3 regions of the Aeribacillus sp. FSL k6-2211 genome follow, and region 2 is predicted to be linked to each of the others. Evidence: riboswitches for the same ligand, from Rfam matches in the RefSeq annotation. Region 2 holds a riboswitch; each other region holds the start of a gene.
What was found. A riboswitch is a leader RNA that binds a small molecule or an ion and turns the genes downstream of it on or off. The one in region 2 is predicted to bind S-adenosylmethionine.

Region 1 (10,826 bases), 1.8 Mb from region 2:
TTTCAGTAGATTACTTAACGCTTGTTCCCAAAATGGAATACCATCTACAAAACCCGCTTCTTTGCAACGTCTCATCTCATTTTTAATCTTTTGAATGGCCTTTTCTAATTTTTCCATATTTACAGCAATCGTCCGGGACACCGATCTATCATGCCCTGTCTGAATTCAAGGGATGGTAAAAAAAGGTATGCATATCGGTCTGTCATGGCAAGGGATGATAGTCCCAAAGCGCTTACAGATGAAATTCAAAAAAATGGTTCGCTAACCTATGACTTACATCTGTTTTCAGCGAATCAAAAAAGTTCCCTCAAAGTCTTGACTGACTCTTTGCAAAATGCTCGATTTATCAAAATATATTGTTTATGTCAGAAAATAAAAATAATTTTTACGGACAAATTTTTTCCATAATTGTAAACGGCCTTTTTTAGAAGGAAGTGTTTATTTTAAACAACTTTTGTTAAAATAAGTAAGCAAAGTTTTCGGGAAAATTATTGCTAAATATGGGTGGTGAGCTTTATGTTCAATCGTATATTATCGATCTTGGTTGTTGTTGGATTGCCGTTGTCCGTTATTGGCAGTTTGATGCATTGGAATGCACTGCTTCTATTTGCAATTTATTGTTTAACGATTATCGGACTCGCCAGTTTTATGGGAAGAGCGACAGAAAGCTTGGCGATTGTGGCAGGTCCACGAATTGGCGGACTGTTGAATGCGACTTTTGGGAACGCTGTTGAGCTCATTATTTCAATCTTTGCGTTAAAAGCAGGTTTAATTTCAGTTGTTTTAGCATCTCTCACAGGTTCTGTAATCGGCAACTTGCTGCTTGTTGCAGGTTTATCGTTTTTTGTCGGTGGATTAAAGTACAAGCGGCAGAAGTTTAATGAATACGACGCAAGACATAATTCTGGATTGTTAATGTTTGCGGTCATTGTTGCCTTTGTCATTCCAGAAGTGTTTGCACAAACAATGAATGATACGGACACATTGACGTTAAGCATTGGCATTTCCATCATTATGATCGGGCTCTATTTAGCCGCGTTGTTTTTTAAATTGGTAACCCATCGGGGAGTTTATCAGAAAAAAGAGGAGCAGATCGAAGAACACGAAAGCCCGGAATGGTCTGGCAAGATCGCAACCATCATTTTGTTTTTGGCAACAATTGCGGTTGCATATGTTTCGGAAAATCTTGTACATACGTTTGAAACGGTCGCACATGAACTTGGCTGGAGTGAATTATTTATTGGGGTAATTGTCGTTGCCATTGTTGGAAATGCAGCGGAGCATGCGTCTGCGATTATTATGGCTTACAAAAATAAAATGGATGTAGCGGTTGAAATCGCCATCGGATCAACCTTGCAGATCGCCATGTTTGTTGCGCCTTTGCTTGTATTAATTTCGCTTCTGTTTTCAGAAAAAATGCCGCTCGTCTTTACGCTTCCTGAGTTGATTGCCATGGCGACAGGAGTACTGCTCATGATTGTAATTTCCAATGACGGCGATACGAACTGGTTTGAAGGGGCTACTTTGCTTGCTGCTTATGTCATCATGGGGATAGGCTTCTATCTATTATAGGAAGATATTTTGCGGATAAAATACAAATAGCTTGAAAAAACTACAAGCAAAGGCTACTTGAAAGGAGATAACCACATGAAACAGCTAATGACGTTATTTATTTCAGTCATGCTTGCATCGGTTTTTTCAAGCTTAAGCTTCGCTGAAGCACCAACTATCCCCAAATCGGTGATGGATATTTCAAAAGAAAATACGTATCCAAATCCGAGGCAAAATCTTCCTTATTTACAGCCAAGTGAATTAACAAAAGAGTTAATCAAAACATCCAACGTCCCGATTGAAAATCCTGTTTTAATTAAAATGTTAAATGAGTCTTCCATTACACCTTCTCCAACCGCCATAGGATATAGAGCCGCCATTTACTTGGGACGGTGGGCATTGAATTATGAATCTGAGGAAACAACAGTCAATTGGGAGTATCAAAAAATCAATACAAACTTTTTTGACAATCGAGGCGGTAAGTCGCCCGTTCAAATTAGCTATAAACAGGAGGCGCAAAAACGGGTAAAAGGAGGATTAACCGCTAGAATTTCTGATCATAAAGATGTCAAAAAATTGATGCTGATGAAGGCGGCAAAGAAATCGAAAATGCCGCTAGCATTTGAAACAATTGTCGGCTTCGGGACGAAAAAAAATCAAGTATATAATATCCCGCCGAAAAAAATGGGGTATTTATACGCATACGTTCCCGCTGTCAACGAAAAAGGAAAAGTCACTTACGGAGAAGTGTATTTAATGTTAAGGGGAAGCAAGAAGCAAATTGTTGTCAAAAATGTTACGCAACAAGGCATTGGAGCATGGATTCCTGTGCAGGATCGGGCATCCTTCCACTTTCTTATTACCAATCAGCCTAGATAATAGAAAAGGGCGGGCGAAAGGCAAATATATTGCCGAAAGAAGCCCAAGCCCTTTTATTATATGCGCGCTTTTCTTTTTGTAAAATCTAAGTCTCGGTAATAACTATTTTTCACTAAAAGATTCGGTCCAAGACACGCTACGTTTGGACAATGGCAATTCAGCTGTTGGGCAATCGGGGATTGCATCCATTTTTCATAGGCTGATAAAAGAGTATCTTTTTTGATGTTTCCAAGCGGCGGTACATCGCCGAAATCTGTCACAATAATGTCCCCTGTAAAAATATTGACATTGAGACGGGATCTGCCGTCAGGGTCATTTCGAACAGTCACGTTTTTGCTTTCTCTCAATCGCTTCAGCAATGCTAAATCTTCCTCATTGTCGCTGCAAGCGTAAAACGGGAGTGTTCCAAACAGCATCCACACTGATTCGTCGCGGATATCCAAGAGCTTATGAATTGCTTCGCGTATCTCATCCAAGCTGAGCGTTTCAAGATTGCTAGCGAAATCACTTGGATACATTGGATGCACCTCATGGCGTTGACATTTCATTTCGTCTACAATTTGTCTATGGATTTTTTCAAGATGAGGAACCGTCCGTTTATTCAGCATCGTCTCCGCTGAAACAATTACTCCCGCTTCAGCCAGAGCTCTAGAGTTTTCAATGATTCGTTCAAAATATTTTGCACGTTCTTTATATGGAGGCTTCTTTTTCATCATTGCAAATCCGGCTTCAACAAAATCATCGACCGTTCCCCAGTTATGGGAAATATGCAAAACATCTAAATACGGGATAATTTTTTCATAGCGTTTCAAGTCCAATGTTAAATTGGAATTGATTTGGGTTCGTATCCCGCGTTCATGTGCGTATTTTAAAATGGGAACGACATAATTTTCCACAGATTTTATCGAAAGCATCGGCTCCCCGCCGGTAATCGAAAGGGATCGCAATGTCGGCACTTCGTCTAGCCTTTTTAAAAGTAAATCGAGCGGCAGCCCTTCCGGATCTTTCGGAGATAAAGTGTATCCTACAGCGCAATGCTCACATCGCATATTGCAGATTGTGGTGGTGGTAAATTCTATATTTGATAATGTTAATTCACCGTATTCCTTCATATCTAAATAAGCTTCCCAAGGGTCATAGGAAGGAGTAATCTTTTTGAGGGTTGTATAAGTTTCCATAAAAATCATTTCTCCTTTAATTAACGTTCTCAAGACATAACGTTCCTTATGACGATATTGCCCTGTTACCTCTACACCGTTTTTTGAATTAATGCTTCCAGCAATGCGGAATACCCTTGAAGCATCAACCGCCCTAGAGTCGCCCCCTAGCTCTTTTAATTGTTCTAAGAAGTGATTTTGTACCGCTTGCCATAACGGTGAAGCTTTGTAAGGAACAGGCTCTTTAAGCCAAATTAAAACCATTTCTTGACCGCTAAAAATGATTATATTCGGCTCTGGAATCGATTGGCCAAAATAATCGTATTCTAATTTGCCGATGATCCAGTTCGAATTATAATTAAACAAATAAAAATCTAAATCAACATATAACGACTTTAATTGCCTTATATTCGTAATTTGTCGGCTAGGCTTATAAAATTGTATTCTAGCTAAAATAAACATCCTCTTCGAGCCATTCGGTTAGTTTTTCAGCCAATTCCTGTGGTTTGTAATGATATTGGATGAATTTACCTTCTTTTTTCTTTGCAACAGTAATCCATCAATCAGAGTTATGATGATGAAACCATGCATGGTATCTAGCGTTATCTAGCCTTTTTGCATTTTCCATAAATATTTTCTGGTGTGCGTAAAATGTTTGTGGGAGAAATTCTTAGAATTCCCGATGAGGGGGGTAGGAACGTAGGTTCGTAATCCCCTCATCGGGGTCACCAAGCGAAAGCGCGGTAGGATCCCAAGCAGGAACATGAAAAAAGGACTCTCTCCCTGATAAGATGATTATTGACCACACTATCAAACAGGAGGAGAGAGTCCCATGAATATTCAACAACATCTTACCACAAATTCGTTGACATGGAAAGAGATCGAACTTGATTTGTTTCGGCCCTGCAAAACGCCTTCGCCGAGCTGTTTACGGCTTTGTTGGAGGACATCGACCGACAATTGGCGGAAACCCGGGACAAGCGCCGGTACCACTTGAAAGACAAACGACGCTCCACGATTCAAACCCTGTTTGGCGAAGTCACCTTTGAGCGAAACTACTATTTAGACCGAGAACAAAACCGTTACACGTTTTTGCTTGACTCCCTTCTAGCGTTTGATGGATCGCAGTCAATCAGTCCTTGTCTAGAAGAAACGGCGGTGGGATTGGTTGTGGAGTGCTCTTCTTATCGCAAAGCGGCTTGTACGCTTGCCCAGATGGTCGGGTATCCGGTGATAAGCCATGAGGCGATCCGCCAGTTGGTGCTCGAAGCCGAAGCTCCGCTGCACTGCCCGGTTGACCAGCAATATGGACGGATGCTGTTTGTGGGAGGCCGATGGACTGTTTGTCTCTCGCCAAGGGAAGAGAAAACGGGCCAAGGAAGACAAATCCTGATCGTTCACGAAGGGTGGAAGCGCAACGGCTTACGGATCGAATTCGTGAATCAGCGCCATTACGTCCATGAGGGCAAGAGGGAGGGCTGTCAAGAAAAACTCGACAGCCTAAAATTAAATCCAGATTTTAATTAACAAATTTAATTGTTTCCACCTTTAAAATTCCCTTTGCTCTTCCACCTTTAGCATTTCCTTTTCTATAACGTCTACCAATTTTTTAGTACTATACATATATAGCACTAACTCTTTATCCCCATCTTCAATGTGGATTTCAGCTTGAACCCTTATTTTTGATGGCTTTCCTTTATAGATAACATCGAAAGTTCCAAACTCTTTGATCTCATTGTCTTCATTCATTTTATCTATTTCAGATAGAATCATGTTGATTTCTTCTTGAGTCAAGCCTGAATCTAAAATTGAGTTTGATAAATGGTTTAAAAAGGGTTCTATCTCTTCAAGATCAAAATTCATTCCTGCAGCATAACGTGCTTCTTTGTATTTAGTAACTTTATTCCAAAAATTAATCATAAAAATAGGTTCCTCCTATCAAATGTTTAATTTTCAGGTTTAATTCTAGAATATAAAACATCATGTTCTTTAATTGATCGATCCTCGTTTTTAATTAAATCATCCGTTCCAGTAAATAACATATAACATCCTTTCCTTACATACGATTCACTTATTCCTAGCAATTTAGCTAATTTGTAATTCGAGAAATCAGGATTCAACTCAATTGCTTGTCTAAGTTTTTCTAAGTTCTTATCCGTTTTATTGCGCTGTTCTTTTAAATACTCCTCACGGCTTTTTACGCCCATTTCCCGGCGTTTTTGTTTCCTTCTCCGCTTTTCATTCGCATCTATAATCGTGCTTAAATGGCGTTGTTCGTCCTCTGTTATATCTAACCATTCAATTAATTTTTTATTGCTGATATTATATCCAGCGCCAGGATACCCTTTTTCTCTGGCTATTCGGTTTGCTTCTTCGTTATTCCGTGCATAATAGGCCTTTTCAGCGCTTCTGGTGGATCTTCTTAAAGGCTCATTAAACTGTAAATTAAACGTTAGCGTTTGTTTTAAGGCTTCTTCTGGATCATTCAAAAAGCAACATAACCAATAACGGTACAAGAAACAAATTGTCTCACGATAACCAGTAACGTTATAATTGCGTAATTCAACCAGTTTTTCTAAGTCTAGTAATCTAGCATGATGCGATCGGAAGACGTTAAAAAGATGTTGTACCTTCTTTTTTCGTCCTCTTTTTTTAGGCTTTCCTGTTTTGGCTCAACCTCAAGTTCCGGTAAATACCTCAAATTGTAAACTGCACCATTAAATAATTGTAGCATGCCATCAGAAAAATGTAAGCGAATTTGAATCGAATATGATGTAAAAAAGTGTTGACAGAGGGGAAGGATAGTGGCATAATCCAAGTAAACGAATAAGAATTATAAAGTTAATAATAAAACTCTTATCAAGAGCAGGTGGAGGGATGAGCCCAATGAAGCCCGGCAACCGACTCATATGATGAGCACGGTGCTAATTCTCCCAACAGAGATGTTGAAAGATAAGAAGTTGTTTTGACAAAAAACCTCTTCTTATTGAAGAGGTTTTATTTATATAAAAAAATCTGAATGAAGAGGATTGAAAAAATGGGTCACGTAACAGCAGTATACCAAATCATTGCGAAACGAGAAGATTTAGAAAAAAAAGCAGAAGACATTGCTCTTGGATTAACGGTAGGTTCGTGGACTGACCTTCCTCTTTTAGTGCAAGAGCAGTTAAAAAAGCATAAAGGACAAGTGGTTGAGATAAAAGAAACAGGCGAGGATCCATCCTCCGGCAAAACGATTGCACAGCTTCACATTCGCTTTCCGGGAGAAAACTTTTCTAAAGACATTCCTGCCATCTTAACGACAACTTTTGGAAAATTATCACTAGATGGAGAAATAAAATTACTAGATTTGCAGTTTGACGATGAGATCTTTCGGTATTTTCCAGGTCCTCGATTTGGAATTCAGGGGTTACGAGAAAAACTTGGCGTTTACGACAGACCGTTAGTGATGAGCATCTTTAAAGGTGTAATTGGACGTGATATGGATTACCTTCTTGCCCAATTGCGGGAGCAGGCTCTCGGGGGCGTCGACTTAGTAAAGGATGATGAAATACTTTTTGAAAATTCGCTCACATCATTTGAAACAAGAATAAAGGAAGGCAAAAAAGTTCTTGATAACGTGTATCAAGAAAAGGGACACCGAACTTTGTATGCGGTCAATTTGACGGGAAAAACATTTGAATTGAAAGATAAGGCAAGAAAAGCAAAAGAATTAGGTGCCGATATTTTGCTATTTAATGTTTTTACATATGGACTCGATGTGCTGCAAGCATTAAGGGAAGATGATGAAATCGCCCTCCCAATTATGGCTCATCCGGCGTTTAGCGGATCGTTTACTTCATCCGAAAAATATGGGCTCTCTCATTCCTTATTGCTTGGAAAATTGATAAGAATTGCTGGAGCAGATTTTTCGTTGTTCCCTTCACCATATGGCAGCGTTGCATTGGAGCGTGACAAAGTTTTAAAAGTGAAAGAAGAATTGGTGAAGGAATCAGTTTTAAAACCAGTTTTTCCTGTTCCATCTGCTGGCATTCACCCGGGTCTTGTTCCCATTTTAATTCATGATTTTGGAAAAGATTGTGTCATTAATGCAGGAGGCGGTGTTCACGGTCACCCGCAAGGTGCTCAGGGTGGAGGAAAAGCTTTCCGTCAGGCAGTTGACGCTGTTTCCCGGGGTGTTCCCCTTAATGAAGCAGCTGAAGACATAGAATTACAAGAAGCAATTCGGCTCTGGGGATGGAAGGAGGCACCGTCCAATTGAAGCCAGTAATATTTTGTGATTTTGATGGAACGGTGACAAAAAAAGATAACATCGTTAGCATCATGAAGCGTTTCGCTCCAAAAGAGTGGGAGCAATTGAAGGATGGCGTCCTTTCCCAGTCGATTAGTATTCAGGAAGGAGTCGGCAAGATGTTTGCACTTCTTCCATCTTCTTTAAAGGGTGACATCATTCACTATATTTTAGAAACTGCAGAAATAAGGGAAGGATTTCGCGACTTTGTTCATTATGCGAAAAACATGAACATTCCTTTATACATTGTCAGCGGCGGAATCGATTTTTTTATTAAACCGCTGTTGCAGCCTTTTGATTCTATTACCGCACTGTTTTGCAATAAAGCGGATTTTAGCGGAGAAACGATCACCATTCATTGGCCTTATACGTGTGATGAAAAGTGTCCCAACCAAAATTGTGGGTGCTGCAAACCGACAATTATTCGGCAAATTGCAAATGCTGACACTCATTCCATCATCATCGGGGATTCCGTCACAGATTTAGAAGCCGCGAAGATTGCAGATACAGTTATTGCACGTGATTATTTATCAAAAAAATGTCAAGAATTTTCTATTCCTTATCAATCTTTCGAAACCTTTTACGACTGTATTGACATTTTAGAGAAGACAATAAACAAAACAAATTTCATAGAAGAAAAAGGTGGCGCAAAATGAGTGTCGTTTTAACTCGTGTTCATGAGCTTGCGGAGATTAAAGAGGAGCTTGCTGCGAGGGATTGGTTTATGGGGACAAGCGGCAATTTAGCCATAAAAGTTCAAGATTCCCCGCTTCAGTTTCTTGTGACCGCAAGCGGCAAAGATAAACGAAAAAAAACGAAGGAAGATTTTTTGCTTGTTGATGGAGAAGGAAATCCTGTAGGCGCAACACAGCTGAAGCCTTCGGCAGAAACGCTGTTGCATTGCGAAATATATAAAAGAAGCAAAGCCGGCTGCAGCCTGCATGTACATACGGTTGCAAATAATGTCATCTCTGAACTTTATGGTGACGCTGGGAAAATTGTATTTCAAGGACAAGAACTGATAAAAGCGTTTGACCGCTGGGAGGAAGATGCAGAATTACAGATTCCGATTATTTATAATTATGCCCATATTCCTACATTAGCAAGCACTTTGGGCGATTTCGTGGAGGAGGATAAAGGGGCAGTTCTTATTCGCAACCACGGAATTACTGTATGGGGAAAAGATGGCTTTGAAGCAAAGAAAATTTTAGAAGCTTGTGAATTTTTATTTCAGTATCAGCTTGCTCTTATTCAAGCAAAAGCCGGTCTCCTTGCGAGTACAGGAGCTTTAAATAATTAAACATTTTAAGGAGGTATTTTACATGACAACGATTAAAATTCAAGGAACAAACGAAGTTATCAGCAATCAAGAGGAAGTGATTTCATTTTTAAATCAACAAGGTGTTATTTACGAGCAATGGGATATTGCCAAATTACCAGAGCATTTAAAAGAGAAATATCTTTTAAATGATGAGGAAAAACAAACGATTTTACAATCTTTTGAAAATGAAATTAAAGATATTTCAGCAAGACGCGGCTACAAAGCTTGGGATGTCATTTCTTTAGCAGATCATACGCCAAACCTTGAAGAGCTGCTGAAAAATTTTCAGCGTGAACATCATCATACAGATGATGAAGTGCGCTTTATTGTAAGCGGCCATGGAATTTTTGTTATTCAAGGACAGGACGGAAAATTTTTTGAAGTGCATCTTAATCCGGGAGACCTTATTTCTGTTCCAGAGGGCAGACGCCACTATTTCACATTAGCTGATGACCGAAAAGTTGTTGCGATCCGCATCTTTGTGACAGAAGAAGGCTGGGTGCCAGTTTACGAAAAAGAAGAAGTAAATTAAGTTTACAAAAAATTTATGAAAAAGCGGCTTTAAACATTCACAGCTGCAAGCTTAACATCATCTTTTTCATATAACTGGCTGCTCTTCGGATACACAATTCATCCAGCTCAGTGAACAATGTTCCTGAATGCAAAGAAACTATGAAAATACCACAGCGGCTGCTGACCCGGTTTTAATAGGTTTACACATTTTTGCGAAGAAGCTTGCAGCTAAAAGAGCACCACAAAAATAGGCTTGTCTTATGTTACAAGAGGATATAGTTTCACTTGAAAACCAAGTAAACACAGATAATTTATCAAGTATTATGGCGGGATGGGGAAAATCAAGAATAAATGATGCAGATTTATATTTTTAGGAAGGGGCTGTCTTCAAAAGTCAAAATCCACTGAAAACGAAACATCATAAGCATTGATATATCAACGTTTCTAAAACATTAAAGGGGCGTCTATAAGCCGGAAAATCGACTTATTAGACAGCCCCCTCTATTTAATGGATGCGGCGGCTGCTTTGGATCTAGAAATCCGAATCCATTTGGAGCATTTGCCGAAATCAGCTTTTACAAGCAGGTGACGAAGTGGTCTTGTAATAATGTCGTCCCCATATTGTGAATGGATATTATGAAAGACTCTTTTTTCACTTTATGACAAACAAAGATAGAGGAGGGAATTTTTTTGAAGGATTTTACAACATATTTTACGATGACTGAGCAAGATGTCATCGAATATGTACAGAAAAAACTCGATATTTTTGAACAAAACGCAGAATTGGAATGTCGAGAGATTGGCGATGGCAACTTAAATTATGTATTTCGTGTCGTTGATCAAAATAGCGGCCAGTCTGTCATTATTAAACAAGCTGGTCCGGTTGCGCGTATTTCAGACGCCTTTAAAGTTTCGCCAGATCGCAATCGGATTGAAAGCGAAGCATTGAAGCTGCAAGGGGAATTAGCGCCTGGATTTGTACCTAAGGTTTATTCGTATGATCCGATTATGAATTGTTGTGTGATGGATGATCTATCTGACCATGAAATTATGAGGACAGCTCTTTTAAAACATAAAAAATTTCCTTTGTTTGCCGACCATATTACAACGTTTC
Region 2 (10,826 bases):
TGGAAAAAAGATACACTAAATAAAAACAAAAAATGAGGAGAGATTATGGCCAAAAAACATTTAATCGCATTGGATTTAGACGGCACATTGCTGAAAGATGACAAAACGATTTCTCCTTTTACAAAAAATGTTTTGCAAAAAGCACAAGAAGAAGGGCATATCATATGCATTTCAACAGGAAGGCCGTTCCGCTCGAGCAAAATGTATTACGAAGAATTAAATTTAAAAACCCCGATTGTCAATTTTAACGGGGCCTTTGTCCATCATCCGCTGGATGAATCCTGGGGATTTCATCATACAACCCTTGATGTATCTGTTGTAAAAGAAATTGTAGAAATCGCCGAACAGCATCAAGTCCATAACATTTTAGCAGAAGTGCTTGATCATGTTTATTTTCATTACCATAATGAACAATGGTTGGATATTTTCAGTATAGGAAATCCGAAAATTGAAATCGGCAACTTAAAAGCTGTTTTAAATCGCGATGTCACAAGCATGTTAATCCATTCAGATGAAGAAAATGTCAAGCGGATTCGCCATTATTTAAATGAAGTTCATGCGGAAGTTGTAGACCACAGAAGCTGGGCTCACCCGTGGCATGTTATTGAAATTATCCGAGCAGGCATTAATAAAGCAGTCGGATTGCAAAAAATCGCCGAATTTTACAATATCCCTCGAAAGCAAATTATCGCTTTTGGCGACGAAGACAATGATTTGGAAATGATCGAATATGCGGGATTAGGCGTTGCAATGGGAAACGGAATTGAGCCGCTCAAAGAGATTGCTGATGAAATTACGCTGACAAATGAAGAAGACGGAGTTGCAAAATTTTTAAAGGAATTGCTGTCCCTTTAATCTTTGCAAAAGTCCAAAAGTTCGATTATCTTTTTACACCTCACAACAATTGACAAGGATTTAGATGTTTAAAAAGGGATACCCTATAATTGACGAACTCATTTCGTCAATGATCAAAAGGGGGATTCCAACTTGGGCAAACGGAATAAATCGAAACGATTCATTGAGCAAGGAAAAGGTGCTGTCAAAAAACATGATGAAAAGTTTCCATACCGTATGACGTTTGCCGAATCAGAAGCAAGAGTCAATAACGAAGCAAGCTTCGAAGGATAATGCCCTTCCGTTCATTTTCGAATCCTTTTAAGGGCTGTTTTTATAATGAACAGATCGAATTTGAACAGACCAATCTTTGTACAGCATCTGCATCGAGAAAAAATCGAGCAGGCATAACACCATCCAGAATGCCGATTGTACGGCACATTTTGAACAAGGAATAAATATGAAATGGACGAAACGAGCTCCTCTTGTTTCGTCCATTTTTTCTTTTTTTGTCCTTCTTTTTTAAATTTTCAGTTTGCACAAATTGTATTGTTTTCTATTTGTGATCAAGATAGACTATATGTAAATGAAAAAAAGTAGGTGTGATTAATGAATATTCACATTATCGCTGATAGTGCTTGTGATCTGCCTGTCTCTTTTTTAAACGATCAAGGCGTTTCTTTCATCCCTCTTCGTGTCCACCTTGGCGAGAAGGACTATGAGGATCAATTGACAATCAAACCGAAAGAAGTTTACGACTATATGAGAGCTGGAAACGTTGCTAAAACATCACAAGCATCACCGGAAACAATCACCAATCAATTTGAAAAGCTGGCGAAAGACAATCAGCCGGCGCTGTATATTGCCTTTTCTTCCGAATTGTCCGGTACATATCAAACTGCCGTTATGGTTCAGCAGCAATTGCTTGAAAAATATCCGAATTGGAAACTGCAAATTATCGATTCGAAATGTGCTTCACTTGGGTATGGACTTGCTGTCCGCTACACCATTCAATTAGCAAAACAAGGACTTGATTTAGAACAAATGGCAAATGCAGTAAAAGAGTATTGCAGTCATATGGAGCACATTTTTACAGTTGATCGCCTGGAATATTTGGCTCGCGGCGGGAGAATCAGCAAAACATCTGCGTTTGTTGGCGGACTGCTTAATATCAAGCCGCTTTTGCATGTCGAAGAAGGAAAGCTGATCCCGCTGGAAAAAATCCGCGGGAAAAAGAAGCTTTACCGGAGAATTCTTGAGCTGATGGAAGAGCGTGGAGACGGATTGAGTGAACAGACAATCGCCATCAGCCATGGTGATGATGAAGAAGCAGCTCTCGAATTAAAACAATTAATTGAAGAAACGTTTCATCCAAAAGAAATGATCATCCATACGATCGGTGCTGTCATTGGTGCACACTCTGGCCCCGGCACCCTTGCTGTATTTTTTCTAAATAAACATATTCAAGAAGCTTCATGGAAATCATAAGTATATAACAGTATGGAAAGGAGCTTCCTGAATGTCCAAAACAAGCGATAATGATAAAAAAGCTGTAGACAACAATGCAAAACGACACGAAAAAAATCTATTGAAGGAAAAAAATCGAGAGCTTGGAAAACGGCAATACTCAAAGAAAACGGATCATTTATAATGCCCGCCTGTCGGGCTTTTTCTTTTTTTGAAATATCTCTAAAGGCGAGTCTTCCACCTCTTCTATCCGGACGTTCTGAAAGAAAAAGACGCTTTCTTATCTTACAGTATGCATCTTTTCTCTAGCTTTTGTTTTCATTTTTGTCTAATAAAACATGGGCGGGGCAATAACTTTCAATTTGATTAGGCCATTCATTTCATTAAAAAACAGAGAAATCCAAAACGTTTCCATATTCAAAAGCGGAGGTCATTTTTTTATATGTAAGAGGAAATGACAAACATGTGGGAATCTATCCTTTATTAATGTAAGATATTGTAAAATAAGTATACAAGAGGTGGCACAATGAAGAAACATGAAATTTCCGTGTATCTTACAAAAGAGATGGAGCCGGAATATGTCATTTCCCTTGTCCATGAAGCGATTAAATTTAACAGCTACATTTTATTCCAAACAAAAAAGCTCCAATTAAATGCGAAAAGCGTTTTAAGCATGCTCGGTTTTTCCGCCTTTTTAGAAGGTCATGTAGTCATCAGCGCTGAAGGAGAAGATTCGCTCGAAGCAGTAAAAAACTTACAAGACTTTCTTTCCCCTAAATGTTCTAAAGCGACATCTTTAGCTTAATTGCATTTAAGCAGATATTAATTTCCTTGCCGTTGCTTTAAGTAACGGTTTTTTCATTTAATTTGCGAGGAACCCCTAAAAGAGTTGTTCAACTGAACGACATTCACTATAATGAATGTAAATAACGTTATTGGAGGTAAAAAGTTGGCTAAGGAGAATTCATTTGACATCGTCTCAAAAGTGGATATTGCCGAAGTGAACAATTCCATTCAAATGGCGAAAAAAGAAATTGTAAACAGATATGATTTCAAAGGATCTAAAAGCGATATATCCCTAGAAAAAGATGAGCTTGTGCTAATCTCTGACGATGAATATAAGCTGAATCAACTAAAAGATGTATTAGTAAGCAAAATGATTAAACGCGGTGTCGCAACCAAGAATATTCAGTACGGGAAAATCGAAAAGGCTTCAGGAGGCACTGTCAGACAAAGAGCCAAACTTGTCAACGGAATTGACAAAGAAAACGGGAAAAAGATCAATGCGCTGATCAAAAATACCGGGCTAAAAGTAAAAAGCCAAATTCAAGACGACCAAGTCCGGGTAAGCGGCAAAAGCAAGGACGATTTGCAAAAAGTGATTGCAGCTGTGAAAAGCGCCGACTTGCCGATCGACGTACAATTTATTAATTTTCGCTAGCTTTGCCCTGTTCACAAAATTGAAATTTTATATTGATTATTTTGATAAAATTCGTTAAATTAGGATTAATCCGTTGTTTTAAAATTTCATACGGTAAAGCGTTCTTATCAAGAGAAGCGGAGGGACTGGCCCGATGAACCTTCAGCAACCGGATTACCCAAAAACTTTGGGTACCAAGGTGCTAAATCCAGCGATGCGTAAATTTGCGCTCGGAAGATAAGAAGAAGGGGAAATTGTTCAAGAAAAAGTCTTCTTCTTAGAAGGCTTTTCTTTTTTATATAGGTGTTCGCCTCCTTGCAGGCGCCTATTTCATTTGATTGGAGGACTTTTTATGGGGCTTTTACAAGATTTACAGAATCATATATTAATTGCCGACGGAGCAATGGGGACTCTACTATACTCATTCGGAATAGACAGATGCTTTGATGAGCTAAACGTTTCAAAACCGGAAGAAATAGAACGGATTCATTCAGCCTATTTAGACGCAGGCGCAACTGTTATTCAAACAAATACATACGGCGCCAATCGCATAAAGCTTGCCAGATATGGGCTGGAAGATGATATAAAGATCATCAACCAAAAAGGGGTTGAACTTGCAAAGAGGGCGTTACAAAAAGCGGAAAACAAAGGGTATGTCATCGGAACAATCGGCGGCATCCGTTCGTTTCAAAAAAGCGCCTTCACGCTATCTGACATTGCCGAAAATTTTCGTGAGCAGCTTCATGTCCTTTTATCCGAAAACGTAGATGGCATTATTTTAGAAACCTATTACGACTTGGAAGAACTGAAAACCGTTTTGCAAATAGCTAGAAAAGAAACGGATTTGCCCATTATCACAAATGTTTCTTTGCACGAACAAGGCGTCTTTCAAAATGGAACAAGATTGGCAGACGGTTTGAAAATGCTTGAAGAACTTGGTGCAGATATTGTCGGCCTCAATTGCCGTTTAGGCCCTTATCATATGCTGCAATCTCTGGAAGAAGTGCCGCTGTTTGAACATGCCTTTTTATCCGCTTTTCCAAACGGCAGCCTGCCAAGGTATGAAAACGGAAGATTAGTTTATGAATCAGATGAACACTATTTTTATGAAGCGGCTCTTCAATTCCGAAAACAAGGTGTCCGGCTTCTCGGCGGATGCTGCGGAACCGCGCCGAAACATATTCGGGCAATGGCTGAAGCGGTATCAAACCTCCCTCCTGTCACAGAGAAAGAAGTAAAAGAACGAAATGTTCCAATTCATGTTTTACCTATGAAAGAAAGTCAAGAAACTCCTCTCCCAGATATTGCAAAAAACAGACGCTCAGTGATTGTAGAATTGGACCCGCCGAAAACGCTCGGCTTGGAAAAATTTTTAACAGGAGCAAAAGCGTTGAAAAAAGCGGGGATTGATGCAATTACGCTTGCGGATAATTCCCTTGCTACACCAAGAATCAGCAATGTTGCTTGCGCAAAAATTGTGAAAAGCCGTTTCCAGCTTCGCCCGCTCGTTCATTTAACATGTCGTGACAGAAATTTAATCGGCATTCAATCCCATTTAATGGGGCTGCATACGCTTGGCCTGCACGATATTTTAGCGGTCACCGGCGACCCGTCCAAAATCGGTGATTTTCCGGGTGCAACCTCTGTCTATGATTTATCATCGTTTGATTTAATCAGTTTAATTAAGCAATTTAATGAAGGTTTGTCATACTCCGGAAAATCACTTGGTCAAAAAACAAACTTTACTGTTGCCGCCGCCTTCAACCCGAACGTAAGACATCTTGATCGCGCAGTTCAGAGACTTGAGAAAAAAATCAGCTGTGGAGCCGATTATTTTATTACGCAGCCGCTCTACTCGGAGAAGCTGATCGAAGAAGTATATGAAGCAACAAAACATCTGAATGTTCCGATATATCTCGGGATTATGCCGTTAATAAGCAGCCGCAATGCTGAATTTATTCATAACGAAGTGCCAGGCATTAAATTGTCCGATTCGATTCGCGAACAGATGCAAAAAGCAGGCAATGATAAAGAAAAGGGAAAACGAGAAGGACTTGCCATTGCAAAATCGCTTATTGACGCAGCATTTGACCTGTTTAACGGCATTTACTTAATCACTCCGTTTTTGCATTATGAGATGACAGTCGAGCTGACGGAATACATTCATGAAAAAGAAAAGGCAAAACGAGAAAGGAAGATTTCCCATGTATAACATAAAGGAACAGCTGGAGAAAAAAATTTTAATACTAGACGGAGCCATGGGAACAATGATTCAAGCTGCAGAATTATCTGCGAAAGATTTTGGCGGTGAAGAATATGAAGGATGCAACGAATATTTAAACATCACTTCCCCTGAAACGATTGTCCGTATTCATGAAGCGTACCTTGAAGCAGGCGCTGATATTATCGAGACAAATACGTTTGGCGGTACAAGCATCGTCCTCGAGGAATATAACTTGGGGCACCTTGCTTTTGAAATAAATAAAAAAGCAGCTGAGATTGCAAAGCGCGCTGCAGAAAAATATTCAACACCGGATTGGCCTCGTTTTGTGGCAGGATCAATGGGGCCAACGACTAAAACGCTCTCCGTTACAGGCGGCGTCACATTCCAACAATTGGCAGAAGCTTATCAAGTTCAAGCGGAAGGACTGTTAGAGGGGGGCGTTGATGTACTTCTGCTTGAGACAAGCCAAGATATGCTCAATGTAAAAGCGGGTTACTTAGGAATTCAACGAGCTTTTCAAAAGCTCAAGAAAGAAGTGCCGATCATTCTGTCCGGAACGATAGAACCGATGGGAACAACTCTTGCCGGTCAAGATATTGAAGCGTTTTACATTTCAGCTGAACATATGAATCCAATTGCCGTTGGCTTAAACTGTGCGACAGGCCCGGAATTCATGACCGATCACATCCGCACATTGTCTGAAATCGCCAATACCGCTGTCAGCTGTTATCCGAATGCCGGACTGCCTGATGAAGAAGGACGCTACCACGAATCACCGGAATCTTTAGCCAAAAAAATCAGAGGGTTTGCAGAAAGAGGCTGGCTTAATATGGTCGGCGGCTGCTGCGGAACAACTCCCGAACATATTCGCGCAATAAGGGAGGCAATGGAAGGCTTAAAACCGCGAAAAATCGTCAAAAAGCAAAATCAACATACGGTATCAGGCATCGAGCCCCTTCGCTATGATGAATCAATGCGCCCGCTGTTTGTCGGTGAACGCACAAACGTCATCGGTTCGCGTAAATTCAAGCGTCTCATTGCGGAAGGAAAATTTGAAGAAGCAGCGGAGATCGCCCGCGCTCAAGTGAAAAACGGCGCCCACGTCATCGATGTCTGTCTCGCAGATCCGGACCGAAACGAGCTTGAAGATATGGAAAACTTCATCCGCGAGGTTGTAAAAAAAGTAAAAGCGCCGCTTGTCATTGACTCAACCGACGCCAATGTCATCAGAAAAGCGCTCGAATACTCACAAGGGAAAGCGATCATCAACTCGATCAATTTAGAGGACGGCTTAGAACGGTTTGAAGAAGTTCTCCCGCTTGTGAAACAATTCGGTGCAGCTGTTGTCGTCGGAACAATCGATGAAGACGGAATGGCTCTGACTGCGGAGCGAAAGCTGGAGATTGCCAAGCGGTCTTATGACATTTTAGTCAATCAACACGGTATAAGTCCAAGCGACATTATTTTTGACCCACTCGTCTTCCCTGTCGGCACAGGTGATGAGCAATATATCGGATCTGCCCAAGAAACGATCGAAGGGATCCGTTTAATTAAAGAACATCTTCCCGGCTGTTTAACTATTCTCGGGATCAGCAATGTTTCTTTCGGGCTTCCGCCGGTCGGCAGAGAAATATTAAACGCCGTTTTTTTATACCATTGCACACAGGCAGGGCTCGATTATGCGATCGTCAATACGGAAAAATTAGAACGGTACGCTTCGATCCCTGAGGAAGAGCGGAAGTTGGCAGAAAACTTATTATTTGAAACAAATGATCAGACGCTCGCACAATTTACGAACTTTTACCGCGACAAAAAGAAAGAGGAAAAAAAGCCGAAAACGGAATTAACCTTGGAGGAACGGCTCGCACAATACGTTGTGGAAGGAACAAAGCAAGGATTAATCGAAGACTTGCAGCTGGCACTAGAAAAATATGATGATCCTCTCGATATCATCAACGGGCCGTTAATGAAAGGAATGGAAATTGTCGGCGAACTGTTTAACGACAATCAGCTGATTGTTGCTGAAGTGCTTCAAAGTGCGGAAGTGATGAAAGCATCTGTCGCCTTTTTAGAACCGTATATGGAAAAAAAAGATGACAGCGGCAAAGGAAAAGTCATTTTAGCTACAGTCAAGGGCGACGTCCATGACATCGGCAAAAATTTAGTTGACATTATTCTTTCCAACAACGGCTACCGCGTCGTTGATTTAGGCATTAAAGTTGCGCCGCAGCAGCTGATTGAAGCGGTCAATAATGAAAAGCCTGATATTATCGGTCTTTCCGGACTGCTCGTCAAATCAGCCCAGCAAATGGTGTTAACAGCACAAGACTTAAAAACAGCCAACATTTCGATTCCGATTTTAGTCGGCGGTGCTGCATTATCACGCAAATTTACCGATCAAAAAATTTCACCGGAATATGACGGTCCTGTGTTATATGCGAAAGATGCAATGGACGGGCTGTCGCTTGCCAATAAGCTGAGAGAAAACCCGGATGCTTTCCTTGAGAAAAGAACGGTCGCAGTTGAGGAAAAACAGAATAGACAGAAAAGCAGCAAACCTGTTATGATCATTGAAAAAAAATCATCTGTGTCCAAACCGACCGTATATCATCCAGCTGACTGCAATCCACACATTATTCAAAACATTGATATTGCCCAAGTCGTCCCGTATGTGAACATGCAAATGCTTTTAGGACACCATCTCGGATTAAAAGGCAATGTCAAACAGATGCTTCTGGAAAAACAGGAAAAAGCGGTAGAACTAAAAAATGAAATAGATGAATTGCTGCGTTTAGGGAAAGAATATGGCTGGTTCCGTCCATCTGCTATTTATCAATTTTTCCCGGCCTATCGCGAAGGAAACTCCATTCACATTTTAGATCCGGCTGCAAAAGATAAAATCATTGAGACGTTTACATTCCCTCGGCAGGAAAAGCCGCCGTTTTTATGCATTGCCGACTATGTAAGCGAACGGTCAGATGAAACACCGCATGATTATATCGCCCTGTTTGCCGTAACTGCTGGAAAAGACATTCGCAGCATCGCCATGCAGTTTAAAGAAAGCGGTGAATTTTTCCGGAGCCATGCGATTCAAGCATTGGCGCTGGAGCTGGCAGAAGGTCTTGCAGAGCGGACGCACCAGCTGATCCGCGACCGATGGGGCTTCCCGGATCCGCTTGACTTCACAATGCAGGAACGGTTTGCAGCAAAATACCAAGGTCAGCGCTATTCATTTGGCTATCCGGCTTGTCCAGACTTAGAAGATCAAGCGAAGCTGTTTAAGCTGTTAAAGCCTGAAAAAATCGGCATCCAGCTGACGGAAGGCTTTATGATGGAACCGGAAGCATCCGTCTCTGCCTTCGTCGTCTCACACCCTGAAGCTCGATATTTTAATGTCCTTTAATATTTCGTCTCGCCGTTAAGGGCAAGCTATTTTCGGATGCATATGGATAACGAAGTGCTCGTTTAGCACTTCGTTATCCATTTTTTATTAAATCGCCTCAAAGCTTTTCCTAACCATAAGCTTGAATAAATTGTATTAAAATAGCCTATTGCGGCTTCCTATCCGCCCGCTGAATGAAAACAACTGTTATAAACATTAGCACGATAACGGTTATCGACAAAAATAACCATTTTCTCAATAAAAATGGATCCCAAACAGGCGGATCGAATAGAAAGATGTGCGGCCATGGATAAATTCTCCTAACGTAAGCACTTCTAAAACCGTGTAAATCATGATAATCGTTAGAGAAATCTCAATGTTTTTAATCAGCACGATAAGTGATGTGCCAAAAAGCATATAGAATAATACTAAAATCATAAAATGAATCACGTTAAGACCAGATAACGAAGTCATCCCGTATTTCATCACAAAAGCGGTACATAAATGAAAAACCCCGATAATATTGACAATCAAGTACTGGAAGAAATCCATCCCAAACCGTTTTTAGTAATATGGAACTAACGTTTCATGCGCCCCTTCTTCATACATTTCACTCAGCCGATACATAAGGCACCAGCAAGTAAACGGTATAAAAACACCTTGAATAATAATGATATTACTGTGAATATCATCTTCCTCTCTTGGAACAAACAGAATAAGCAACAGAGATAAGCTAAACATCACAGCAGGGACAAAAAAAGTGAGCCCCATCGTCTTTCGGTCAAATACAAAGGTGCATAAATGCTTTCTAAATAATCTCTCATTTTAGTTCACACCCCTAACAACGGCTAAATATCGATCAATTAGTCTTGGTGCGACTTGTTTCGCCCCTTCTTCCTCTTTTTTCGCAAACACCCGTACATTCACGCCGTCTCCCTCTTCGAGAAGCTGAATCACTTCATTTTCCGCCATGATGGTATCCAATTCATTCGGCGAGACACGATATTCCCATACATATCTTTCCGCATGGGCTTTCAGCTCGGCTGGCGTTCCTTCGAATAGGACGTTTCCGCTTTTTAAAACACCGATCTTTGTCCATAAAAACTCAATATCTTCGACAATATGCGACGAAATGATGACGGTATGCTCCAAACCAAGGTTTATTAGCAAATTGCGGAAGCGAATCCGCTCTTCAATGTCCAATCCCGCTGTCGGTTCATCAAAAATTAAGATCGACGGCTTTCTCATTAACAGCTGTGCGATTCCCACCCATTTTCTCATTCCGCCGGATCATTCCATCATTTTCTTGTTTTCATGCCCTGTCAGATTGACCTTTTTAATAGCCTCCCATATAGTTGGAAAAATTCAAAAATATGTAAAATTTTTCTGTAAATTAATGGAGTTCATCATTTATAATTTTTGGTAGAGAAGCCTCTTCAATTTCTTCCCCTAAGATGGTTGCAACAGGGTTAACGTTAAAATAGAAAGGAAGAAGTGAA
Region 3 (10,826 bases), 120 kb from region 2:
TCTTCAATTTCCTTCGGAACGTTCGAGAATTTTTTGAAGTTCTCTTTGAATGCTTTTGCTAATTCATACGCTTTTTGTTCATAAGCGTTTTTATCACTCCATGTTTTAATAGGCTGTAAAACTTCATCAGGCACTCCTGGAACATGAGCAGGAATCGCCAGCCCGAAAATAGGGTCTTTTACAGTTTCCACCTCATCGAGTTCGCCTTCCAATGCTGCCTGAACCATGGCTCTTGTATAAGCAAGTTTAATTCGTTTTCCTACTCCGTATTCTCCGCCGGTCCACCCTGTATTGACTAAAAATACTTTCACATCGTGTTCTTCGATTTTTCTTCCGAGCATTTCAGAGTATCTTGTAGCTGGAAGCGGAAGAAATGGTGCGCCAAAGCATGTGGAGAACGTTGTTTTAGGGGAAGTAATACCCCTTTCCGTTCCAGCAAGCTTGCTCGTATAACCGCTTAAGAAATGATACATAGCCTGTTCTTTCGTTAATTTGCTTATTGGCGGCAGAACACCGAACGCATCAGCTGTTAAAAAAATAATAGTGTTAGGGTGACCCGCAATGCTCGGTTTAGCAATATTGTCAATCGCTTCAATTGGATAAGCCGCACGGGTGTTTTCTGTTAATAAGGAGTTGTCATAATCAGGAATTCGTGTCGATTCATCAACCACAACGTTTTCCAAAACGGAACCGAATCGAATAGCGTTATAAATTTGAGGTTCTTTTTCTTCAGACAAGCCGATGCATTTTGCATAACAGCCGCCTTCAATATTAAAAATACCAGATGAAGACCAGCCGTGTTCATCATCACCAATTAATCGGCGTTTTGGATCGGCGGAAAGTGTTGTTTTGCCTGTTCCCGATAAACCGAAAAAGAGCGCGACATCGCCTTCTTGACCGACATTGGCGGAGCAGTGCATTGAAAATATATCTCTTTCTGGAAGCAGGAAGTTCATGACGGAAAAGATAGACTTTTTCATCTCGCCTGCATATTCAGTTCCGCCGATCAGGATTATTCTCTTTTCAAAAGAAATAATGATAAATGCTTCTGAGTTCGTTCCATCCACAGCTGGATCTGCTTTAAAGGAAGGAGCGGAAACAATTGTAAACGGATTTTTATGCTCCTTTAAATCGTCTTGGCTTTTCGGACGGATAAACAGTTGGCGAGCAAATAAATTTTGCCACGCCAATTCATTGACCACTTGAATTGGAAGACGATATTTTTTGTCAGCTCCGGCAAATCCGTTAAAAACATAAATTTCATCTCTATTTTTTAAATATTGTATGACTTTTAAGTACAGTTTTTCAAAAACTTCTGATGAAATTGGCTTGTTGACGGGTCCCCAATCAATTAAATGCTTGACAGAATCTTCTTCAACGATGAATTTATCTTCTGGTGACCGGCCGGTATATTTGCCTGTTGTAACCGAAACTGCACCTGTATTTGTTAAAAAACCTTCTTTCCTAGCTAAAACTTTTTCTACAAGCCGTGCGACTGGTAAATTATGATATGCATTTGGTCCGCTGATCAACGAAGCTAATTCATTTGATACATCTACAATATTCATATACATACCATCCTTTTTTTGCATATTTGAAATGGTTTTATAGAAATAGTATAACACATTCGCAAAAATAATCCATCCTATTTATCGATTTCTGAAAATAATGTTTTTACTATATATTTTGCCTTCATTTTTGGGCATCATACGAATCATGATTGATCAGCTGATACTGAAATAATGGATATCAGATGATTTGGAAAATTACAGAGAAGCTTTATTTATTGTTGACAAGTACTTTTTTGCTCCTGTATGATATACATTTGAACGGATACTCTTATCCCGAGTTGGCGGAGGGACAGGCCCTATGAAGCCCAGCAACCGGCTCGTTGAAAGAAGACAGTAGAATATGGCTTTCAAAATCCCGGTATTCTATGGACATACAACATGATGCGAAAGAATTCCATATTCATAGACGAGCAATGGTGCTAACCTGATGCAAGGTTATATCCTTGAACGATAAGAGTGAAAGGCAATGATGTTTATAACAACCTTTCCTCTGGCAGGGAAGGTTTTTTCTATGTATAAGAGAAATCTCGTTTAGCCAAGTTTTTCTTATCGTACGCAATTTTGATATGTTTACAATAGTGGCGAGGGAATGAGTTCCGTGTCAATGTCAAGGAGTGTAGCACTCCATAAACATCATTTTAAGTTTGAGGAGGATGCAGTAAATGACAAAAAAGCGCCGTCTGTTTACATCTGAATCCGTAACGGAAGGGCATCCGGACAAAATTTGCGACCAAATTTCAGATGCGATTTTAGATGCCATTTTAGAAAAAGATCCGAACGCACGTGTAGCTTGCGAAACATCTGTCACAACCGGACTTGTATTAGTCAGTGGAGAAATTACGACAAGCACGTATGTGGATATACCAAAAATTGTGCGAGAAACGGTCAAAGAGATCGGCTATACGAGAGCTAAATACGGTTTTGATGCTGAAACTTGTGCTGTTTTAACATCAATTGATGAGCAATCACCCGATATTGCTGCAGGGGTGGATAAAGCTTTAGAAGCGCGAGAAGGACAAATGACTGATGAAGAAATTGAAGCGATTGGCGCTGGAGATCAAGGGTTAATGTTCGGTTTTGCATGCAATGAAACGAAGGAATTAATGCCTCTCCCGATTTCCATTGCCCATAAGCTTTCACGCCGGCTTACAGAAGTTAGAAAAAGCGAAGAAATTCCTTATTTGCGTCCGGACGGAAAGACGCAAGTTACGGTAGAATATGATGAAAATGAACAGCCGGTTAGAATTGACACAATTGTCATATCGACTCAACACCATCCGGAGGCAACTTTAGAACAAATTAAGCAGGATATTAAAGAAAAAGTAATTGATCCGGTTGTTCCAAAAGAACTGATCGATGAAGAAACAAAATATTTCATCAACCCTACCGGACGTTTCGTTATTGGCGGACCACAAGGAGATGCAGGATTAACGGGACGAAAAATCATTGTCGATACTTACGGAGGCTATGCGCGCCATGGCGGAGGAGCTTTCTCAGGAAAAGATCCGACGAAGGTAGACCGATCTGCAGCTTATGCGGCTCGTTATGTAGCGAAAAATATTGTCGCAGCCGGACTTGCAGACAAATGCGAGGTTCAGCTGGCCTATGCAATTGGTGTAGCGAAACCTGTCTCTATTTCTGTTGATACGTTCGGTACTGGCAAAGTAAGCGAAGATGTTTTAGTTGAATTAATTCGCAATAACTTTGATTTGCGCCCAGCTGGCATTATAAAAATGCTTGACTTGCGCCGCCCGATTTACAAACAGACAGCTGCTTACGGTCATTTCGGACGCAACGATCTAGATTTGCCATGGGAACGCACAGATAAAGCGGAAGCTTTGCGCGAACAGGCTCATCAATATTTGTAAAATAAAAAAGGTGTCCAATGCGATGCATGCATTAGACACCTTTTTGCTTGTGCGCCCGGCATGGGTGTAATCTATAGGGTGAAAGTCCCGAGCTGCGAAGGCAGAAGTAGCAGTTAGCTTAACGCAAGGGTGTCCGTGGTGACGCGGAATCTGAAGGAAGCGAGCGGCAAACTTTGGGTCTCTCGGAACACGAACTTCATATGAGGCTAGGTATCACTGGGTGAGTTTGCAAGACAAAACAAAGCCCTTTCTGCCGAAGGTGATACAGAGTAAATGAAGCAGATGGATGGAAGGAAAGATTACACTCTTACCCGGGGAGGTCTGGCTGGCACGCCAAGTAACCTTGGTAACCTATCTAGTGATAGATAGCTGAACCGTCAGAAGTCAGCAGAGGTCATAGTATTAGTTGGTCTAGAACAACTAAGAAGGACCGAACAATTAAGAGAGAATAGCCCTTGGCATTCAGTGAGTCATGATGAACACAGAAAACGTAGTACCTCACTTGAGGGAGGAAGCGGTGAATCCCGTGGGAGATCTCTTGGAGGGTGGAGTGACCACTGGCATAAAGAGAACAGCTATTCACGGAAGTTATAAAGACTTGCGTCAATTATCTTAATTGAACCGCCGTATACGGAACCGTACGTACGGTGGTGTGAGAGGACGGGAGTTAATCGCTCCCTCCTACTCGATTTATGGTCCGAATGCGACAAAACAGATGGTGCCTGCTGAAGCTCCTAGAACTATTCCCGCCAGCACATCTGAAGGGTAGTGTAGGCCAAGAAAAATTCTTGATAGTGCCACACTGAATGCGAGAGGAAGCAAAATCCATGTTAAGGCTGGAAAAAAGAGCAAAAATGGTGTTGCCACTGAAAATACAGCTGTCGTATGTCCAGAAGGAAATGAATGGTCAGTTAACGGATTTTCTAACACTTTTGTTTCAAATAATGTAAGATAAGGCCGTCTGCGTGGATAAATTCTTTTCACAATGAAAACCGGAATATGACTGAAAAAAAGAGCAGCTGAACTTGCCAAGGCAACAGTTTTTACAGGTTCATTAAAAAATAACATCAGCATTAAACATGTTGCAATTGAAAAAACAGCCCCTCCTAAATGAGTAATATACCGAAAATAAACATTCAGTCCTTTTCGTTCAAAATGCGAATTAATCAGTTTGAACAACTTGCACTCAAATTGGTAAAGCTGATTCAGCAGTCTGCCCATGTTAAAGTTCCTCTTTTCAAAAAGCAAAAATTCTTATAAAAAATTTTCTCTCATATTTATGTAAACTTCAACAAATCTAATAAAAATTTTACAAAATTTTAAAAATGCATGAAGCTGCCCGGTAAAGAATGACATTTGAAAGAGAAAGTTTTAAAATGTTTTTATAAGCAATTTATATGTTGTTCATACGAGCAATATTTTTATAATATTGAGCTTTTTCGATATACTCGCGACGGATGCGCTCCATATCTTGAAGATCTTCTTCTGTTAATTCTCTAATCACTTTGGCGGGTCTTCCGAATGCTAAAGTTTTCTCAGGTATCTTTTTGCCTGGCGGGACAAGACTGCCTGCACCGACAAAAGCGCCTTTTCCGATTTCTGCTCCATCCAGAATAATCGAACCCATTCCAATTAGAGCTCCTTTCCGCACAATCGCACTATGGAGCAGAACTTGATGGCCGACGGTTACATCATCTTCAATAATTAACGGTTTATTTGGGCTCTGGTGCAGACAGCATTGGTCTTGAATATTGACCCGATTTCCAATAATAGTTGGGGCGACGTCACCGCGAATAACCGTCTGAAACCAAATGCTTGATTCATCTCCTATTTGAACATCGCCGGTGATTGTGACAAAATCAGCTATATAAGCCGAATCGCTAATTATAGGTTTTTTGTCTTTATATGGATAAATAACCATGGGAACCATCCTTTTCTTTTTTTCATATTATAACAAATTTTCCGTCATGTTCGGAAAGGAGTTAATTTATGTGGAAATGGGTAAGTTCTAGTCCTAAAGCTGTGATTGTCATCATTCATGGAGCTTTAGAACATCATGGACGTTACAAATGGCTGATAAAAAAGTGGCAAACAAACGGGTACCATGTTGTCATGGGGGATTTGCCAGGACAAGGAAATTCATCCTCCAGACGGGGACATGTCCAATCGTTTGATGAATATATTGATGAAGTTGACCGTTGGATCAGGGAGGCTCAATCTTTCCAATTGCCGCTTTTTTTGCTGGGGCATAGCATGGGCGGTTTAATAGCCATACGTACGCTGCAGAGAAATAAAATTCCGTTAAACGGGGTCATTTTATCTTCGCCATGTTTAGGAATTTTGCAAAAACCGAGTAAAGCGCTCGATCTTTTGGCAAAAGGATTAAATATTTTCGCGCCTAGGGTACGCTTTGATTCCGGTTTGACAGTTGAGATGGCAACGAGAAATAAGGAAATTCAAGACATAAACAGAAACGACTCCCTTTACGTAAGAAAAGTTTCTGTGCGCTGGTACAGAGAGCTTCTTCATGCTATTGAACTAGCATTTCAGCAGCTTCCGCAGTTTCCAGATGTCCCTCTTTTCGTCATGCAGGGAGGAGAAGACAAAATTGTTGATAAATCAGCAGTTCAAAAATGGTATAGTCAGTTGAATCTCACGAAAAAGAGCTATAAAGAATGGGAAGGACTATATCACGAAATTTTTAATGAACCGGAAAGAGAACTTGTTTTTCAAGATGCGTTGAGATTTACAGAAAGCCATTTAACATAAACACTGGAATTTTACAATGAAGAGGTGAGTTGATCTTTGAGTATACCTGAACACCCTATCAGCCTTATGTCAAGAGTTTATAGGGAAATTCTTCCGACCGTCCATTATTACTTAGATGGGTGGAAAAAAAAGGCTGAGGAAATACCGAATCCTGAATTGAGAAAGCAGGCGCTTGCAAGCATAAATACGAAGGCATTTCATTGCGAAGGAGGAAGCATTTTAGCGCTTTTGTCGAACTCTCATATAGAGGAATGCATAGAGTTTATCGTTGCTTATCAAACGATTAGCGATTACTTGGATAATTTATGCGACAGAAGCACTTCTTTTGATCCGGAAGATTTCCGCATGCTGCACCAATCAATGAAGGACGCACTGTCGATTCATGCAGAATTAAAAAATTACTACCAATTTCGTGAGGACCAAGATGACGGCGGATATTTAAAAGAGCTTGTCATGACATGCCAAAGAATGCTGAGCCAATTGGAGAACTATCCGGTTATAGCTGGCTATTTGATGGAGCTTTGCGAATATTATTGTGAACTGCAAGTACATAAGCATGTAATAGAAGAGGAAAGAGTGCCAAGGCTAGTACAGTGGTTCGAACAATATAAATCTTCCCTCCCGGATATGCGGTGGTATGAATTTTCTGCCTGCGCTGGATCGACATTGGGCATTTTTTGTTTAGTCGCCTATGCATTTCAGCCCAGCTTTAACGAAGCGATTGCCAAAAAAATTAAAGACGGTTACTTTCCATATGTGCAAGGGCTTCACATTTTATTGGATTACTTTATTGATCAAGAGGAGGATCAATTGGAGGGCGATTTAAATTTTTGCAGTTTTTATGAAAGCACATCAGAAATGATGGAACGATTAGCTCATTTTGTACATGAAGCGGACAAAAATTTAAAAGGTATTCCGAACGAAAATTTTCATAAATTAATTAACCGCGGATTGCTCGGCATTTATTTATCTGATGACAAAGTATTAGTACATAAAGATTTAGGAAAGCTGGCTAAAAAATTAATAAAAAAAGGAGGAACAACCTCCGTTTTCTTTTATGTGAATGCTAGGGCATATCGAACGTTCCGAAAATGGAATTTGATTAAATCTTCTTGATGGATAAAGCTAGCCGGGATATTATTCCCGGCTATTTTGCTTGTGCGCCCGGCATGGGTGTAATCTATAGGGTGAAAGTCCCGAGCTGCGAAGGCAGAAGTAGCAGTTAGCTTAACGCAAGGGTGTCCGTGGTGACGCGGAATCTGAAGGAAGCGAGCGGCAAACTTTGGGTCTCTCGGAACACGAACTTCATATGAGGCTAGGTATCACTGGGTGAGTTTGCAAGACAAAACAAAGCCCTTTCTGCCGAAGGTGATACAGAGTAAATGAAGCAGATGGATGGAAGGAAAGATTACACTCTTACCCGGGGAGGTCTGGCTGGCACGCCAAGTAACCTTGGTAACCTATCTAGTGATAGATAGCTGAACAGTCAGAAGTCAGCAGAGGTCATAGTATTAGTTGGTCTAGAACAACTAAGAAGGACCGAACAATTAAGAGAGAATAGCCCTTGGCATTCAGTGAGTCATGATGAACACAGAAAACGTAGTACCTCACTTGAGGGAGGAAGCGGTGAATCCCGTGGGAGATCTCTTGGAGGGTGGAGTGACCACTGGCATAAAGAGAACAGCTATTCACGGAAGTTATAAAGACTTGCGTCAATTATCTTAATTGAACCGCCGTATACGGAACCGTACGTACGGTGGTGTGAGAGGACGGGAGTTAATCGCTCCCTCCTACTCGATTTTCGATTGCTACAATAAACGGAGGGGAATTTTTTTGGTTTAAAAACCGGTATTCAAGTACATGAGCAGTATGTTGATCGATTTGTTCGGCAAATTTAAGAAGCTCATCTCTCTCACGTTTTCCTTCCGGATGGCCGTGATAAACGACCAGCACGATCATTCCACCGGGTCTTAGTATGGATAAAAGCTGCTTTACTGCTTCAATAGTTGATTCTGGTTTTGTCACAATGTTTTTTTGGCCACCGGGCAAATAACCGAGATTAAACATCGCACCGGCGATATGATTGTGATGTTTTTTCGGAATCGTATTGAAAATGTCATCATGGCTGGAATGAAACAAAGTAACACGGTCGATTAAACCGGATTCCTTCAACCGTTTTTTTGTCTCTTCAAGCGCTTGTTTTTGAATATCATATCCAAACACATGACCTTGTTCGCCAACGAGTTGTGCTAAAAAGACGGTATCATGACCGTTCCCGACTGTTGCATCAATAACGATATCGCCGTTTTGGACAGCGGAAGCCATCAATTTTTTTGCAAATGGAAGAATGCGAATGAGGTTCATTTTGACATCACTCGATCTTTTGTATAATACTTCCCTTGGTAGCTGTTTCGTTTTTCGAGTTCGGCATCAATGGCATTCAGCACTTCCCATTTGTTAACGCTCCACATCGGCCCTATCATTAAATCGATCGGACCGTCGCCTGTAATGCGATGAACGATCATTTCGGGAGGCAGTACCTCTAGCTGATCGCAAACTAATTGTACATATTCATCAAAGGATAAAAAGCGCACCATCCCTTTTTCATATTGCTTAACCATCGGTGTACCTTTTAACAAATGGAGCAGATGAATTTTAATTCCTTGAACATCCAGCTTAGCAACTTCTTTTGCAGTTTTCATCATCATATCGTACGTTTCAAGCGGAAGACCGTTTATGATGTGTGTGCAAACTCGGATTCCGTGCTTTCTGAGCTTGTTAACTCCTTCCACATAACATTCATAATCGTGCGCACGGTTAATTAAATCAGCGGTCCGCTGGTGAACGGTTTGCAATCCTAATTCAACCCAAAGATATGTCCTCTCATTTAATTCCGCCAAATAATCAACAACATCGTCAGGCAAACAGTCAGGCCTTGTAGCAATGGACAAACCGACAACTCCTTCGAGACCTAATACCGTTTCATATTTCTCACGAAGAACTTCCACGGGTGCATGAGTGTTTGTAAATGCCTGAAAGTAAGCAATATACTTTCCGTTTTTCCATTTCTCATGCATTTTGCTTCTAATGTCGTGAAATTGCGTAACAAGATCATCAGCTCTGTTTCCGGCAAAATCGCCCGACCCTGCGGCACTGCAAAACGTACACCCGCCATGTGCTACCGTACCGTCGCGGTTTGGACAGTCAAATCCTCCGTCTAAAGCAACTTTAAACACTTTATCTCCAAATGTATTTCGTAAATGGTAATTCCATGTATGATACCGTTTGTTGTCATTCGTATACGGAAATGGATTGTGGTTCGCCAATTCCTACTCCTCCTGTTTCGATATACTATCAAGACATTTTACCATGATTGCCAAACCAATCTCAAATAAGAATTTACCAGCTTTTTTCATGATGGAGCTTGCAGAAATAGCGAAAAATACAGTTGATGAAGAAATTCTTCATCAAGGAGGGGATTTGTTTGGCTACTAGACAATCCGTGGAAGAGTGCATTCAACATTGCCAGCAAGCATTGGAATATGCAAATGAGCAATATATTGAAGGGCTGAAACAGGAGCATTACAATGATGAAGAATATACAAATGCACAGCAAAAGCTTCAAGATGCGCTTGCAGAAGTGGAAAAACTCAGTTTAAGCGCAAATGACCAGCAGCGGGAGCAGCTTCACCGCATGCGCCTTCAACTGCAGCACCTTCAAAATGAGATGATTTTGCTCGATCATTAAAATTCCAGGGCAAAGCCTGATTGTAGGCTTGCCCTTTAATTGCAATTATGATTTTTCATTTATTCTTTAGCCGATTTGATCTTATATATAAATTTGCATAAGGAAAGAATGGTTTTTGGAATAAAAACGAAAATATAGAATAAAAATATCTTTCAACAGATTGCGCTATTACCGATATAAAAGCTCGGCTCAATGCGAATGAACGATTACATTTTAAAACAAAATCGGGATCAGTTTGTTGAAATCAGCCAAACTTCTAGCAAAAGCTGTTATACGACTATGTACATCATAATTTTTCCCTAAGATCAAGAGCCCCGAACGAGTGAAATCATTCAGTGTTTTTTATATGCGGAATCAGAAATGTTGATTGCATCTTTTCTGTATTATGTGTACTATATAATGTAGTACACATAATACAAAAGAGTCCTTTTTGTAAGAAAGAAGGGTATTTGATGTTTGAAATTGACCCGAGAAGTGCCACTCCGATATATGAGCAGATCATAAAAAAAATGAAAGAACTATGTATCAAAGGTGTGTTAAAGCCTGGCGATAAACTGCCCTCTGTAAGAGAGATGTCTTCCATGATTATCGCTAATCCTAACACGGTTTCAAAGGCTTATAAAGAGCTGGAAAGAGAAGGCTTGATTGAAACGCTGAGAGGACGGGGGACATTTGTATCGAAAATGGTGCAGAAAAAGCTGGATGAAGAGAAAATTGAAATAATTAAAGAGGAGCTGCGGCAAATTATGATCGACGCATTTTATGCAGGAATCAGCTTTGAACAAATATACCAATGGATGAAAGACATGAAAAACGAATTTGCCAATGCTTTTCATAAATAAAGTTTAGCAAAGAAAAAGTATTTGAATC

Region 1: it holds a riboswitch for S-adenosylmethionine, as region 2 does, so the genes downstream of both, NSU19_RS16665 (2,3-diketo-5-methylthiopentyl-1-phosphate enolase) here and NSU19_RS05605 (bifunctional homocysteine S-methyltransferase/methylenetetrahydrofolate reductase) in region 2, are expected to answer to the same signal.
Region 3: it holds a riboswitch for S-adenosylmethionine, as region 2 does, so the genes downstream of both, metK (methionine adenosyltransferase) here and NSU19_RS05605 (bifunctional homocysteine S-methyltransferase/methylenetetrahydrofolate reductase) in region 2, are expected to answer to the same signal.

The regions. Positions count from the first base shown of each region.
Region 1 is NZ_CP150190.1:3,437,989-3,448,814, reverse strand. Features, by position in the region: gene NSU19_RS16700 (hypothetical protein) at 1-117, opposite strand, end outside; gene cax (calcium/proton exchanger) at 517-1,572, shown strand; gene NSU19_RS16690 (YfkD family protein) at 1,648-2,430, shown strand; gene yfkAB (radical SAM/CxCxxxxC motif protein YfkAB) at 2,487-3,608, opposite strand; gene NSU19_RS16680 (UPF0236 family protein) at 4,524-5,114, shown strand; gene NSU19_RS16675 (hypothetical protein) at 5,136-5,507, opposite strand; gene NSU19_RS16670 (hypothetical protein) at 5,534-6,076, opposite strand; SAM riboswitch class I at 6,441-6,546, shown strand; gene NSU19_RS16665 (2,3-diketo-5-methylthiopentyl-1-phosphate enolase) at 6,625-7,848, shown strand; gene NSU19_RS16660 (2-hydroxy-3-keto-5-methylthiopentenyl-1-phosphate phosphatase) at 7,824-8,534, shown strand; gene NSU19_RS16655 (methylthioribulose 1-phosphate dehydratase) at 8,531-9,178, shown strand; gene NSU19_RS16650 (cupin domain-containing protein) at 9,201-9,731, shown strand; gene mtnK (S-methyl-5-thioribose kinase) at 10,403-10,826, shown strand, end outside.
Region 2 is NZ_CP150190.1:1,130,826-1,141,651, reverse strand. Features, by position in the region: gene NSU19_RS05635 (Cof-type HAD-IIB family hydrolase) at 46-855, shown strand; gene NSU19_RS05630 (hypothetical protein) at 988-1,128, shown strand; gene NSU19_RS05625 (DegV family protein) at 1,444-2,322, shown strand; gene NSU19_RS05620 (DUF3941 domain-containing protein) at 2,354-2,485, shown strand; gene NSU19_RS05615 (HPr family phosphocarrier protein) at 2,828-3,106, shown strand; gene NSU19_RS05610 (YajQ family cyclic di-GMP-binding protein) at 3,251-3,742, shown strand; SAM riboswitch class I at 3,844-3,965, shown strand; gene NSU19_RS05605 (bifunctional homocysteine S-methyltransferase/methylenetetrahydrofolate reductase) at 4,074-5,933, shown strand; gene metH (methionine synthase) at 5,926-9,348, shown strand; gene NSU19_RS05595 (hypothetical protein) at 9,583-9,861, opposite strand; partial or broken gene NSU19_RS05590 (ATP-binding cassette domain-containing protein) at 10,153-10,680, opposite strand.
Region 3 is NZ_CP150190.1:1,014,193-1,025,018, forward strand. Features, by position in the region: gene pckA (phosphoenolpyruvate carboxykinase (ATP)) at 1-1,568, opposite strand, end outside; SAM riboswitch class I at 1,837-2,028, shown strand; gene metK (methionine adenosyltransferase) at 2,234-3,439, shown strand; gene NSU19_RS05090 (phosphatase PAP2 family protein) at 4,130-4,660, opposite strand; gene NSU19_RS05095 (gamma carbonic anhydrase family protein) at 4,833-5,360, opposite strand; gene NSU19_RS05100 (alpha/beta hydrolase) at 5,429-6,208, shown strand; gene NSU19_RS05105 (tetraprenyl-beta-curcumene synthase family protein) at 6,245-7,324, shown strand; gene NSU19_RS05110 (class I SAM-dependent methyltransferase) at 7,985-8,572, opposite strand; gene NSU19_RS05115 (TIGR01212 family radical SAM protein) at 8,569-9,534, opposite strand; gene NSU19_RS05120 (hypothetical protein) at 9,578-9,703, shown strand; gene NSU19_RS05125 (YtzC family protein) at 9,693-9,956, shown strand; gene NSU19_RS05130 (GntR family transcriptional regulator) at 10,409-10,798, shown strand.